Regions from separate parts of the Enterobacter sp. 6722112 genome, predicted to be linked through region 2. Evidence: predicted binding sites of a transcription regulator. Region 2 holds the regulator's gene; each other region holds the start of a gene.

Region 1 (4,221 bases), 1.1 Mb from region 2:
CCTCGACAAAGACAGAGTTTTGCGGCAGGTCGTCGCCAAAGATTTCATTTAGCGTCAGCAGGGCGCTAACGCGTTCTGCGTCGCTGCTGGTAGCGACAATGGCCTGAAACTTGTCGCTCAGCGGATCGCGTACGTCAATGGCGTTGCCCTGTTCGTCCGTACCGCTGACGTAGCGCATCCAGCCCGCCACCCCCAGCGCCAGTAATGGCCAGGCGGTGTTACGCTCAAGATGCACGCGGATCCCATCCAGCATGCGCTGAGGCAGCTTCTGGCTGCCGTCCATGGCGATTTGCCATGTACGATGCTGTAGGGCCGGGTTGGCGAAGCGGTCAAGCAGGCTGTCAGCATAGGCTGTCAGATCAACGTTGGTGATGCGCAGCGTAGGGGCCTGCTCATTCAGCATCAGCCTGCGGGCCGCCTCGCGGAAACTGTCGTCCTGCATACATTCATTTATGTGCGCGTAGCCGGCAAGGTAGCCCAGATACGCGAGGAAGGAGTGACTGCCGTTCAGCATCCGCAGCTTCATCTGCTCCCAGGGCAGGACATCCTCAACCATCTGTACGCCTGCCACCTCCCACTCCGGACGCCCGGCGACAAAGTTATCTTCCACTACCCACTGAATGAACGGTTCACAGCTGATGGCGCAGGGATCTTCAACGCCAAGTTCCTGGGCGATTTCCGCGAGTGAGACGTCGGTGGCGGCGGGCACGATTCGGTCGACCATGGTACCAGGGAAGCTCACGTGCGCCTCGATCCATGCGGCCAGCTCTGCGGAACGCTTTCCGGCCATGCCGAGAACGGCATTTTTCACCACATGGCCGTTGTCGGGAATATTGTCGCAGGAGAGCACGGTAAACGCCGGCAGGCTCCGCTCGCGGCGGCGATGAAGGGCTTCAACCAGAATACCCGGTGCGGAATGCGGCTCAGACGGGTGCTCAAGATCGTGCAGGATGCGGCTGTTCCGCATATCCAGTTTTCCCGTCGCCGGATCGATACAGTAGCCTTTTTCGGTAATGGTGAGGGAGACAATTGCCACCTGCGGTTCGCAGAATTTCTCAATAATGGCTGCCAGCGAGTCGAGTTTGGCGTTCAGGCACTCTTTTACCGCACCGATAATAATGGGCTGATTGCCTTCGGCACCTTTCTCCAGCACGGTAAACAGATGATCCTGCGCCCGGAGCTGGCCCATAAGGACATCGCCGCTAAAGAGGCTAATCTCACGAATTCCCCAGTCGCCTCCTTTGGCATTCAGTACCCGGTTTGTTAACAACGCCTGATGCGCCCGGTGGAACGCGCCAAAACCGAAATGGACGATGCGGGAGCGTAACTGCTCGCGATCGTAGCGGGGCTGCTGGACATGAGCAGGAAGCGCGGTGGAGGCAATAGTCTTCATGTAATACACACCTGATTAACCATTAATTAACAATGCCAGTGTAAAGTTATATGACAACAAATTAAATTGGTAAGCCGTAAATATCCCTGTTATGTGAGTTTGATCAATCAATGCCGCGTGCTGTATTGACCACTTCGATTAAACATGTATGGTAGTCGTCATTGAAGTAACACATATTGGTATAACAACTTGAGAGGGTGGGGCAATGGAACAAACCTGGCGTTGGTACGGGCCGAACGATCCGGTTTCTCTTGATGATGTGCGTCAGGCTGGCGCAACGGGTGTAGTCACGGCGCTGCATCATATTCCGAACGGTCAGGTGTGGCCGGTAGAGGAAATCCAAAAGCGTCAGGCTCAGCTGGCAGAGAAGGGGTTAACCTGGTCTGTTGTGGAAAGTATTCCGGTTCACGAAGATATCAAAACCCACTCCGGTGAGTGTGATACCTGGATTGCGAATTATCAGCAGAGCATTCGTAACCTGGCAGCCTGTGGTATTGATACCGTCTGCTACAACTTTATGCCGATCCTGGACTGGACGCGTACCGACCTGGAATATGAAATGGCCGATGGTTCGAAGGCGCTGCGTTTCGATCAAATCGCTTTTGCGGCTTTCGAACTGCACATTCTGAAGCGTCCGGGGGCGGAAGCAGACTACACCGCCGAAGAGCAGCAGCAGGCGCTGGCGTGGTTCAATGCCGCCGGTGAAGCGGACATTGAGAAGCTGGTTCGCAATATCATCGCGGGCCTGCCCGGTGCGGAAGAGGGTTATACCCTCGATCAGTTCCGCGCGCGCCTGGCGGAATATGGCGATATCGATAAAAACCAGCTGCGTGAAAACATGGCGCACTTCCTGCGCGCTATCGTGCCGGTGGCAGAAGAAGTCGGCGTGCGGCTGGCGGTTCATCCGGACGATCCACCGCGTCCTATTCTTGGCCTGCCGCGTATCGTGTCGACCATTGAAGATATGCAGTGGCTGAAAGAGACGGTGGACAGCATCTACAACGGCTTTACCATGTGTACGGGCTCGTATGGCGTGCGGGCGGATAACGATCTGGTGCGGATGATCGAAACCTTCGGCGATCGCATTCATTTCACCCACCTGCGTGCAACCTGCCGTGAAGAGAACCCGAAAACCTTCCACGAAGCAGCCCATCTTGGCGGCGACGTGAACATGGTTGCGGTGGTGGATGCCATTCTCTCTGAAGAGGTACGTCGTAAGCAGGCGGGGGATGTGCGTCCTATCCCGTTCCGTCCGGATCACGGGCACCAGATGCTGGACGATCTGCGCAAGAAAACGAATCCAGGGTATTCGGCGATTGGCCGTCTGAAAGGGATGGCGGAAGTGCGCGGTATCGAGCTGGCGTTGAAAATGACGAAGTATCCTGAACTGCTGTAAAGTTTGTTGCCGGGTGGCGGCTGCGCCTTACCCGGCCTACAAAAACACAAAAACCGGCATCAGAGCCGGTTTTTTGTAGGCCCGGTAAGCGTAGCGCCACCGGGCGAAAAGCAGGATCAGTCAGCACGACCCATATAGCGTTTTTCTTCGATATGGATACGGATTTTCTCGCCCGCTGACAGGTACTCTGGCACCTGTACGACCAGACCGGTAGTCAGGGTAGCCGGTTTGTTACGCGCACTTGCAGACGCGCCTTTGATGCCCGGCGCCGTTTCAACAATTTCCAGATCAACGGTCTGCGGCAGCTCCAGCGCCAGCAGCACGCCATCCCAGGTCAGCACCTGCATGTCCGGCATCCCACCCTCTGGAATAAACAGCAGCTCTTCTTCGATCTGATCTTTGGTGAAGATATACGGGGTGTAATCTTCTTTATCCATGAACACGTATTCGTTGCCGTCGATGTAGGAGAAATCAACGTAGCGACGGGTGAGGGTCACGGTATCAACGATATCGTCGCCTTTAAAACGTTCTTCCACTTTCAGGCCGGTGCGGACATCGGAGAAACGCATTTTGTACAGCGTTGCTGCGCCACGGGCGCTGGGTGCCTGAATGTCGATATCTTTCACAATCAGCAGTTTGCCGTTGTAATTCAGTACCATACCTTTCTTAATTTCGTTCGCTCTTGGCATTGCAGTAATCCTGTTTACGGGAGGTAAAAAATATCGCGCCAAATTACTCGCGCGCGGCCTTTCAGGCAAGCGGAATTCGTGGGTTTTGCTATCAATACATAAAAGGTGTTACTGTGCGCGCAATGCCCGACTGCGCGGGCATCTGCCACCAACAGAGAGCATGTATGGATTGTCGTTCCGACTGTGGCGCGTGCTGTACCGCACCGTCCATCTCAAGCCCCATTCCAGGCATGCCGGAGGGCAAGCCTGCCAATACCCGCTGCGTTCAGCTCTCTGACACTAACCTGTGCATGATCTTTGGCTCGCCCCTGCGCCCGAAGGTGTGCTCCGGGCTCCAGCCAACCGCCGAAATGTGCGGCAGTACGCGCCAGCAGGCCATCACTTATCTGCTTGAGCTGGAAGCGCTCACCGCGCCTTAAACGTCTTTGATTCGCGTCAGGCAGCTCAGCGTCAGGACGCACATCACCAGCGCAATCCAGAACACCGTATGATAGTTCCAGATTTCAGCCACAACGCCCGCCAGTGAGCCTGCAATAATCCAGCCCACGCGGGTGGTATTAGTATAAAGGGTGGTGGCAGAGCCTGCCTGACCCGGCATCAGATCCTGGAAGTAGAGCATGCCGATACCGGCCAGAATACCGATGTAAATGGCGTTCAGCAGCTGTAAAGCAAGAAGCAGGGCTGGCGTATGAACCGTCAGCATACCGACATAAAACAGCAGCCCGGCTACGGCGGCGACGCGC
Region 2 (4,221 bases):
TAAATAATGATTATTCCCTGGCAGGATCTCTCTCCCGACACGCTCGATAATCTGATTGAAAGCTTTGTCTTGCGCGAAGGCACCGATTATGGTGAACATGAACGTTCGCTTGAACAAAAGGTCAACGATGTTAAGCGCCAGCTTAAAAGCGGCGACGTGGTGCTGGTATGGTCCGAACTGCATGAGACGGTCAATATCATGCCACGCAACGCGTTTCACGGCTGATCTTTACACTTTTCCAGTCAGGGAGTTGCTATGTCTGCCAGACATCCGGTTATTGCCGTTACGGGTTCGAGTGGGGCGGGAACCACTACCACCAGCCTCGCCTTCCGCAAGATCTTCGCCCAGCTTAACTTACGGGCGGCAGAGGTAGAAGGCGACAGCTTTCACCGCTACACGCGCCCGGAGATGGATATGGCCATCCGCAAGGCGCGCGATCTGGGTAAACACATCAGCTACTTCGGCCCGGAGGCCAATGACTTCGGCCTGCTGGAGCAAACCTTCCGTGAATACGGGCAAAGCGGTACCGGGCAGTCCCGCAAGTATCTCCACACCTACGATGAAGCCGTGCCCTGGAACCAGGTCCCCGGCACGTTCACGCCCTGGCAGCCGCTGCCGGAACCGACTGACGTGCTGTTTTACGAAGGATTGCACGGCGGCGTGGTGACGCCTCAGCACGACGTGGCGCGCCACGTGGATTTGCTGGTGGGGGTGGTGCCGATTGTTAACCTTGAGTGGATCCAGAAGCTGACGCGTGACATGAGCGAGCGCGGCCATTCGCGAGAGGCGGTCATGGACTCGGTGGTGCGCTCCATGGAAGATTACATCAACTTCCTGACGCCGCAGTTCTCCCGAACCCACATTAACTTCCAGCGCGTCCCCACCGTGGACACCTCTAACCCGTTCGCTGCAAAAAGCATCCCGTCGCTGGACGAGAGCTTTGTGGTGATCCACTTCCGCAACCTGGAAGGCATTGATTATCCCTGGCTGCTGGCGATGCTACAGGGTTCGTTTATTTCGCACATGAATACGTTAGTGGTACCGGGCGGAAAAATGGGGCTGGCAATGGAGCTGATCATGACACCGCTGGTGCAGCGGCTGATGGAAGGAAAGCAGATCGCGTGAATTGTTTTGCCCGGTGGCGCTGCGCTTACCGGGCCTACGGGCGTGCTTTTGTAGGGCGGGTCAGCGAAGCGCCACCCGCCAAAAATTAAGCCGCGATCACTTCATACGAATGGGTGATTTTTACCGCTTTCTCCAGCATTAACGCCACAGAGCAGTATTTTTCCGCAGACAGGTCAACCGCACGCGAGACCGCCGCGTCCTTCAGTTCTTTGCCGGTGACGATAAAGTGCAAATTAATATGCGTGAACAGGCGGGGCGCCTCTTCACGACGTTCCGACGTCAGCTTCACTTCACAATCGGTCACGTCATGACGGCCTTTTTGCAGGATCGACACCACGTCGATCGCACTGCATCCGCCTGCCGCCATCAGCACCATTTCCATTGGGCTTGGCGCTTTATCGCCGGAGTTGCCATCCATCAAAACCTGGTGCCCAGAAGCAGACTCGCCCAGGAACGTTAACCCTTCAACCCATTTCACACGCGCTTGCATATTCACTCACTCCAACGTTGCATTTTTTATGACAGATTACGTGTACGTTACATTTCTCGCAACGGAAGGCGACCTGCGTCATGCTGAAGCGAGACACCAGGAGACACGCGGCGAAAGCTATGCTAAAACACTCTGGATGCTACAGTAATACATTGACGTTACACATGTATGCAGAGGACATCAAACTTTACTGGCTGCGAAACGTTACGACAGCCGACTTCCCAGGTATGGGTAAGAATTCGATTGCAACCCCAGAGTCCGGATGCATCTTATGACTCTGGTGACAGCTTATAACAGAGGATAACAGCGCATGGTGCTTGGCAAACCGCAAACAGACCCGACTCTCGAATGGTTCTTGTCTCATTGCCACATTCATAAGTACCCATCAAAGAGCACGCTGATTCACCAGGGTGAAAAAGCGGAAACGTTGTATTACATCGTTAAAGGCTCGGTGGCCGTGCTGATCAAAGATGAAGAAGGGAAAGAGATGATCCTTTCTTATCTGAACCAGGGCGATTTTATCGGTGAACTGGGCCTGTTTGAAGAAGGCCAGGAACGTAGCGCCTGGGTTCGTGCAAAAACAGCATGTGAAGTGGCTGAAATTTCTTACAAGAAATTCCGTCAGCTGATTCAGGTCAACCCTGACATCCTGATGCGTCTTTCTTCCCAGATGGCACGCCGTCTGCAAGTGACCTCTGAGAAGGTGGGTAACCTCGCCTTCCTGGACGTGACCGGTCGTATCGCGCAGACGCTGTTGAACCTGGCGAAACAGCCAGACGCCATGACCCACCCTGACGGTATGCAAATTAAAATTACCCGTCAGGAAATCGGTCAGATCGTCGGCTGCTCCCGTGAAACAGTGGGCCGTATCCTGAAGATGCTGGAAGACCAGAACCTGATCTCTGCCCACGGTAAAACTATCGTGGTCTACGGAACCCGTTAATTTCGGTCAAACGGCGTGCCGCCGCAGGGTGGCACGCCGTTTTTGTCTCTACTCCTCATGTGGCGCAGGCTGATCTATCACCCGGAAGTTAACTACGCACTACGACAAACGCTGGTGCTGTGTCTTCCCGTGGCCGTGGGCCTGATCCTCGGACATCTTCAGCAAGGCCTGCTGTTTTCCCTCGTGCCCGCCTGCTGCAACATTGCCGGTCTGGATACGCCGCATAAACGCTTTTTTAAACGTCTGATTATTGGCGGCTGCCTGTTTGCCGGCTGTAGCCTTGCCGTACAACTTTTACTGGCCCGCGACATTCCTCTGCCGTTGATCCTGACCGTGCTGGCGATGACGCTCGGCGTCACCGCCGAAATCAGCTCGCTGCACGCCCGCCTGCTTCCCGCGTCGCTGATTGCCGCCATCTTCACCTTAAGCCTTGCGGGCAATATGCCGGTGTGGGAGCCATTGCTGATTTACGCCCTCGGCACGCTATGGTACGGGCTGTTTAACTGGTTCTGGTTCTGGCTGTGGCGGGAACAGCCGCTGCGCGAATCCCTGAGCCTGCTCTACGTGCAGCTTGCTGAATACTGCGAAGCAAAATACACCCTGCTCACTCAACATACCGACCCGGAAAAATCCCTGCCGCCGCTGCTGGCGCGCCAGCAAAAAGTGGTGGATCTGATCAGCCAGTGCTATCAGCAGTTGCACATGCTTGCCGCCAACAAAAATCATGAATACAAGCCGCTGCTGCGAACCTTCCAGGTCGGGCTGGATTTGCAGGAGCATATCTCCGTCAGCCTTCATAATCCGGAAGAGGTGCAAAAGCTGGTGGAGCGCAGCCATGCGGAAGCGGTGATCCGCTGGAACGCGCAGACCGTCGCGGCCCGCCTGCGGGTGCTGGCTGACGATATCCTCTATCACCGCTACCCGACGCGCTTTAACATGGACAAACAGCTCGGCGCGCTGGAAAAGATTGCGCGTCAGCACGCGGATAACCCGGTCGGGCAATTTGCTGCCTGGCATTTCAGCCGCATCGCCCGGGTGTTACGCACCCAGCGCCCGCTTTATGCCCGGGACCTGATGGCCGATAAGCAAAAACGGCTGCCGCTGCTGCCCGCGCTCAAAAGCTATCTATCACTGAAATCTTCCGCCCTGCGCAATGCCGCGCGGATCAGTGTGATGCTGAGCATCGCCAGCCTGATGGGAATGGCCCTGCACCTGCCGAAACCCTACTGGATCTTAATGACCGTGCTGTTTGTCACCCAGAACGGCTATGGCGCCACGCGGGTGCGCATTCTGCATCGGGCGGGCGGTACGATGGCGGGGCTGATTATCGCGGGCGTGACGCTGCACTTTCACGTGCCGGAAGGCTATACCCTGGCCGGTATGCTGGCGATCACGCTGGTGAGCTACCTGATCATCCGCAAAAACTACGGCTGGGCGATGGTGGGCTTTACGGTCACGGCGGTGTATACCCTGCAACTGCTCACGCTTAACGGGGAACAGTTTATTATTGCCCGGCTGGTCGATACGCTAATTGGCTGCCTGATCGCCTTTGGCGGCATGGTCTGGTTGTGGCCGCAGTGGCAAAGCGGGCTGCTGAGGCAGAACGCCCACGACGCGCTCGAAGCCGATCAGCAGGCCATTCGTCTTATTCTGAGCGATGACC
Region 3 (4,221 bases), 960 kb from region 2:
CGGCCCGGCGAGGATACGCTCGCGCACCGGCAGAGGGCGTTTCGCCTGACGACCTTTCAGCGCCCGCTCAACAGCGGCTTCAAGCAAGATGGCGTGCGGAACGACCTCATCAACCAGACCCGCCTTTAACGCCTGACGGGCGCGCAGCTGTTTACCGGTTAAAATCATCTCCAGCGCCGTACTGACGCCCACCAGACGCGGCAGGCGCTGCGTGCCCCCTGAACCGGGCAGCAATCCAAGCTGAACCTCCGGCAGTCCGAGTACCGTTTTCGCATCGTCGGTACAAATGCGGCTGTGACAGGCCAGCGCCAGCTCAAGCCCACCGCCCAGGCAGGCCCCGTGGATCGCAGCGACAACGGGTATCGACAGCGCATGGATCTCCGCCATTACCTGCTGCCCCTGACGCGCCAGGTCTTCTGCTTCCTGAGCGCTTTTCGCCCGTGCAATCATGTTGATATCGGCCCCGGCAATAAAGTTATCCGGCTTTGCCGAGATAAATACCAGGCCACGTATCGCTTTGTTTTCGCGGATCTGTCTGAGCATCGCACGCACCTGAACGCCGAACTCGGCCTTCAGGGTGTTCATCTTTTCGTCGGGTACATCAATGGTGATAACAGCCACGTTATCAAGGCGAACAGCCAGATTAAATGCAGATGTCGTTTCCATTATTCAGCCTCCAGAACCATTGCTGCACCCAGGCCGCCCGCCGCACAGGCGGTAACGAGACCAAAACCGCCGCCGCGGCGACGCAGCTCGTGCAAAGTCTGGGTTATCATTCTCGCGCCGGTCGCCGCAAATGGATGGCCGTAGGCGATGGATCCGCCAAGCACGTTAAACTTACTCTGATCCACTTCGCCGGTCGCGTGGGCGCGGCCCAGTACATCGCGCGCGAAGCGCTCGCTTGCCAGCAGCTGAATGTTTGCCAGGGTTTGTGCGGCAAAGGCTTCGTGCATATCGATCAGGGTTAAGTCAGCCAGCGTCAACCCCGCACGCTCCAGCGCCAGCGGCGTGGACCAGGCCGGACCGAGCAGCATGTCCTGCCAGACATCAATGGCGGTAAAGGCGTAGCTACGCAAATAGCCCAGCGGTGTGATGCCAAGCTCTTTCGCCCGGGATTCCGTCATCAGGATCACGGCGGCGGCACCGTCCGTCAGTGGCGTACTGTTGGCCGCCGTAACGGTGCCATGTTTACGATCAAACGCCGGGCGCAGTTTTGCGTAATCCTCCAGCGTCGAGGTGCCACGGATATTGTTATCTTCCACCAGCGGTTCGCGGAAAGGCGGGATGTAAGCCGTCATCACCTCGTCGGCAAGTTTGCCTTCCGACCAGGCCTTCGCAGCGAGCTGATGCGAGCGATGCGCCAGTGCATCCTGCTGTTCGCGGGTAATACCGTAGGTTTTTGCCATCTGCTCGGCAGTGTCGCCCATACGCAGGCCGGTGGAGTATTCAGCAACGGCAGGTGGCACGGGCATGAGGTCGCGCAGACGTAAACGCGAGAAGAGTTTGAGCTTCGCACCGGTGGTCCGGGCTTTGTTGGCATCCACGAGGATGCGGGCCAGCTGTTTGCTCACACCGATGGGCAGCACGGATGAGGAATCCGCGCCGCCGGCGATCCCCGCGCGAATGGTCCCCGCCATCAGGCTTTCCGCCACGTTCGCCACCGCCTGGAAACTGGTGGCGCAGGCGCGGCTGACGCTGTATGCGTCGGTGTGAACATTCATGCCGGTGCCCAGCACGATTTCACGTGCGATATTGGGCGCTTCCGGCATTTGCACCACCTGGCCGAAAACCAGTTGCTCAATAACCTCTGGCGGGATCTCGCTGCGAGCCAGCATCTCCCCCACCACCATTTTTCCCAGATCGACAGCCGGTATACCGTGAAACGCGCTTGCCTGACGCGCAAACGGCGTACGTAACCCGCTGACAATGGCAATGCGGTCACCGTGTCGGGTGATAAGCGGTAATGCCTGACTCATAACACTCCCCTGTAAAAAAATTTTGCGCACACATTAAGTGGTCTGACCTGATAATAGTCTTAACTATTTTTTTACATTGAGCCAATTGGGGAAGCGAAAAATTGCGAGCTAAGGCACAGAGAAGAAAAAGAAAATGCCCCTGCATGGCAGAGGCATTTGTGAGATTTGTTGCCGGGTTGCGGCGTTGCCTTACCCGGCCTACACGATCATAGGCCCGTGCAAAAAGTATTAACGCAGGCCCAGCTGGAAGATCAGCGTTTCTGCTTCGCAGGCGAACACAAAGTCGATATCCAGCCGCACGCCGCCTTCCACTTCCGTGAAGGTGGATTTGATTTCACACGGATCGGATTCGACTTCACGCGCGCGCTGGCTCAGCGCGGCCAGCGTCTCTTCCGCTTCAGCGCGGTTAGGGAATACGCGGCTGTAAGAGGCGGTGCAATCGGTGTTGTCCATAATGGTGCCAACATCCATACAGCAGCAAACCGGGGTTTCATCAGCACTGCATTTACTCATAGCTCAATTTCCTCTGTATTCGCGCAGGGCGCGAGATAAACACGATGCGTCTATTTTACGCCCCCGGACGAGCCCCCTCCAGCCGTTAATGGCGCAAAATCGGATAAGTGAGCAATATCACACTAAAAAATGATCTAAAACAAAATTCCCCTTTTCAGAGGAATCGCACTGGTCACAATTTTGCCAACCAGATCTCGTTTCAAGAAACATATCTGAAAATATTAATAAACAAACTTGCAACATCCCAGCTGGTCAGACCTATACTCTCGCCACTGGTCTGATTTGTAAGTCATACCTCAGACCCTACACTTCGCGCTCCTGTTACGGTATGTAACAATTATTGAATAAAAATAACTCAATGAGGTTATGGTCATGAGCCAGAAAACCCTGTTCAAACAAACTGCTTTAGCAGTTGCAGTGGCAATCGTCTCAACGTCCGCCTGGTCAGCGGGCTTCCAGTTAAACGAATTTTCTTCCTCTGGCCTTGGCCGTGCGTATTCCGGGGAAGGTGCGATTGCCGATGACGCAGGCAACGCGAGTCGTAACCCGGCACTGATCATGATGTTTGATCGCCCTACCTTCTCTGCCGGTGCGGTTTACATCGATCCTGATGTCAATATTTCTGGCAAATCTCAGTTCACCGGCGCAGATCTGAAGGCGGATAACATTGCGCCGACCGCGTGGGTGCCTAACCTGCACTTTGTTGCGCCAATCAATGAACAGTTTGGTTGGGGTGCCTCTGTCACCTCTAACTATGGCCTGGCAACGGAGTTCAATAACAACTATCCGGCCGGTGAATACGGCGGTAAAACCGACCTGACGACCCTGAACCTCAACCTGAGCGGCGCATATCGTCTGAACGATAACTGGAGCTTTGGTCTGGGCTTTGATGCTGTCTACGCCGATGCAAAAATCGAGCGTTACTCCGGGGAGCAAACTGCTGCACTGCCGAAAAACAGCAATAAAATTGCCAGCCTGAAAGGTGATGAATGGGGTTACGGCTGGAACGCCGGTATCCTGTATGAACTGGATAAAAACAACCGCTGGGGTCTGACCTATCGCTCAGAAGTGAAAATTGATTTCGATGGCGATTACAAAAGCGGCATCCTGAGCCCAGTCAACGGTATGGTCCCAGGCGCGGGCACCACCATTCCATGGGGTACCTCGAATCAAACCGTACCGGGCTCACTGTCGCTGCATCTGCCAGAAATGTGGGAAGTGTCAGGTTATAACCGCGTTGCGCCGCAGTGGGCAATTCACTACAGCCTCGCGTATACCAGCTGGAGCCAGTTCGAGGAGCTTAAAGCCACCGGCAGCAACGGCCAGACGCTGTTCTATAAAGACGAAAGCTTCCACGATGCATACCGCATCGCGCTTGGTACGACCTATTATATGGATGACAACTGGACGTTCCGTACCGGCGTGGCATTTGATGACAGCCCGGTACCGGCCGATAAACGTTCTATCTCCATTCCGGATCAGGACCGTTTCTGGGTGAGTGCGGGGGCAACCTACGTGTTCAACGAGAATGCCTCTATCGACGCGGGCGTGTCGTACATGCATGGCCAGAAGGTGACCTTCCAGGAAGGCCCGTACGAGTTTTCCTCTGAAGGTAAAGCCTGGCTGTTTGGTACCAACTTCAACTACGCGTTCTAATCCCAACACGATTAAAAAAGGTGAGCATTGCTCACCTTTTTTATTTATTCCGAATCGATATCTTTTAATTCGTTCT

The links. The regulator CRP, encoded in region 2, controls carbon source genes, mostly activating them, when cyclic AMP is high. The targets are predictions, from matches to a motif close to ATGTGANNNNNNTCACAT.
Region 1: a site for CRP is predicted at 1,485-1,502, ahead of uxuA (mannonate dehydratase). Genes of this name have one in related genera too.
Region 3: a site for CRP is predicted at 2,595-2,612, ahead of AC4OVU_RS15465 (YfcZ/YiiS family protein). Genes of this name have one in related genera too.

What each region holds. Positions count from the first base shown of each region.
Region 1 is NZ_JBZWGR010000007.1:2,799,502-2,803,722, reverse strand. Features, by position in the region: gene AC4OVU_RS14845 (mannitol dehydrogenase family protein) at 1-1,393, opposite strand, end outside; gene uxuA (mannonate dehydratase) at 1,599-2,789, shown strand; gene yeiP (elongation factor P-like protein YeiP) at 2,906-3,478, opposite strand; gene AC4OVU_RS14830 (YkgJ family cysteine cluster protein) at 3,643-3,897, shown strand; gene setB (sugar efflux transporter SetB) at 3,894-4,221, opposite strand, start outside.
Region 2 is NZ_JBZWGR010000007.1:3,902,173-3,906,393, forward strand. Features, by position in the region: gene AC4OVU_RS20245 (hydrolase) at 1-7, shown strand, start outside; gene AC4OVU_RS20250 (YheU family protein) at 7-225, shown strand; gene AC4OVU_RS20255 (phosphoribulokinase) at 256-1,125, shown strand; gene AC4OVU_RS20260 (OsmC family protein) at 1,211-1,615, opposite strand; gene crp (cAMP-activated global transcriptional regulator CRP) at 1,926-2,558, shown strand; gene AC4OVU_RS20270 (YccS/YhfK family putative transporter) at 2,616-4,221, shown strand, end outside.
Region 3 is NZ_JBZWGR010000007.1:2,937,448-2,941,668, forward strand. Features, by position in the region: gene fadJ (fatty acid oxidation complex subunit alpha FadJ) at 1-666, opposite strand, end outside; gene fadI (acetyl-CoA C-acyltransferase FadI) at 666-1,976, opposite strand; gene AC4OVU_RS15465 (YfcZ/YiiS family protein) at 2,205-2,489, opposite strand; gene fadL (long-chain fatty acid transporter FadL) at 2,862-4,145, shown strand; gene mlaA (phospholipid-binding lipoprotein MlaA) at 4,190-4,221, opposite strand, start outside.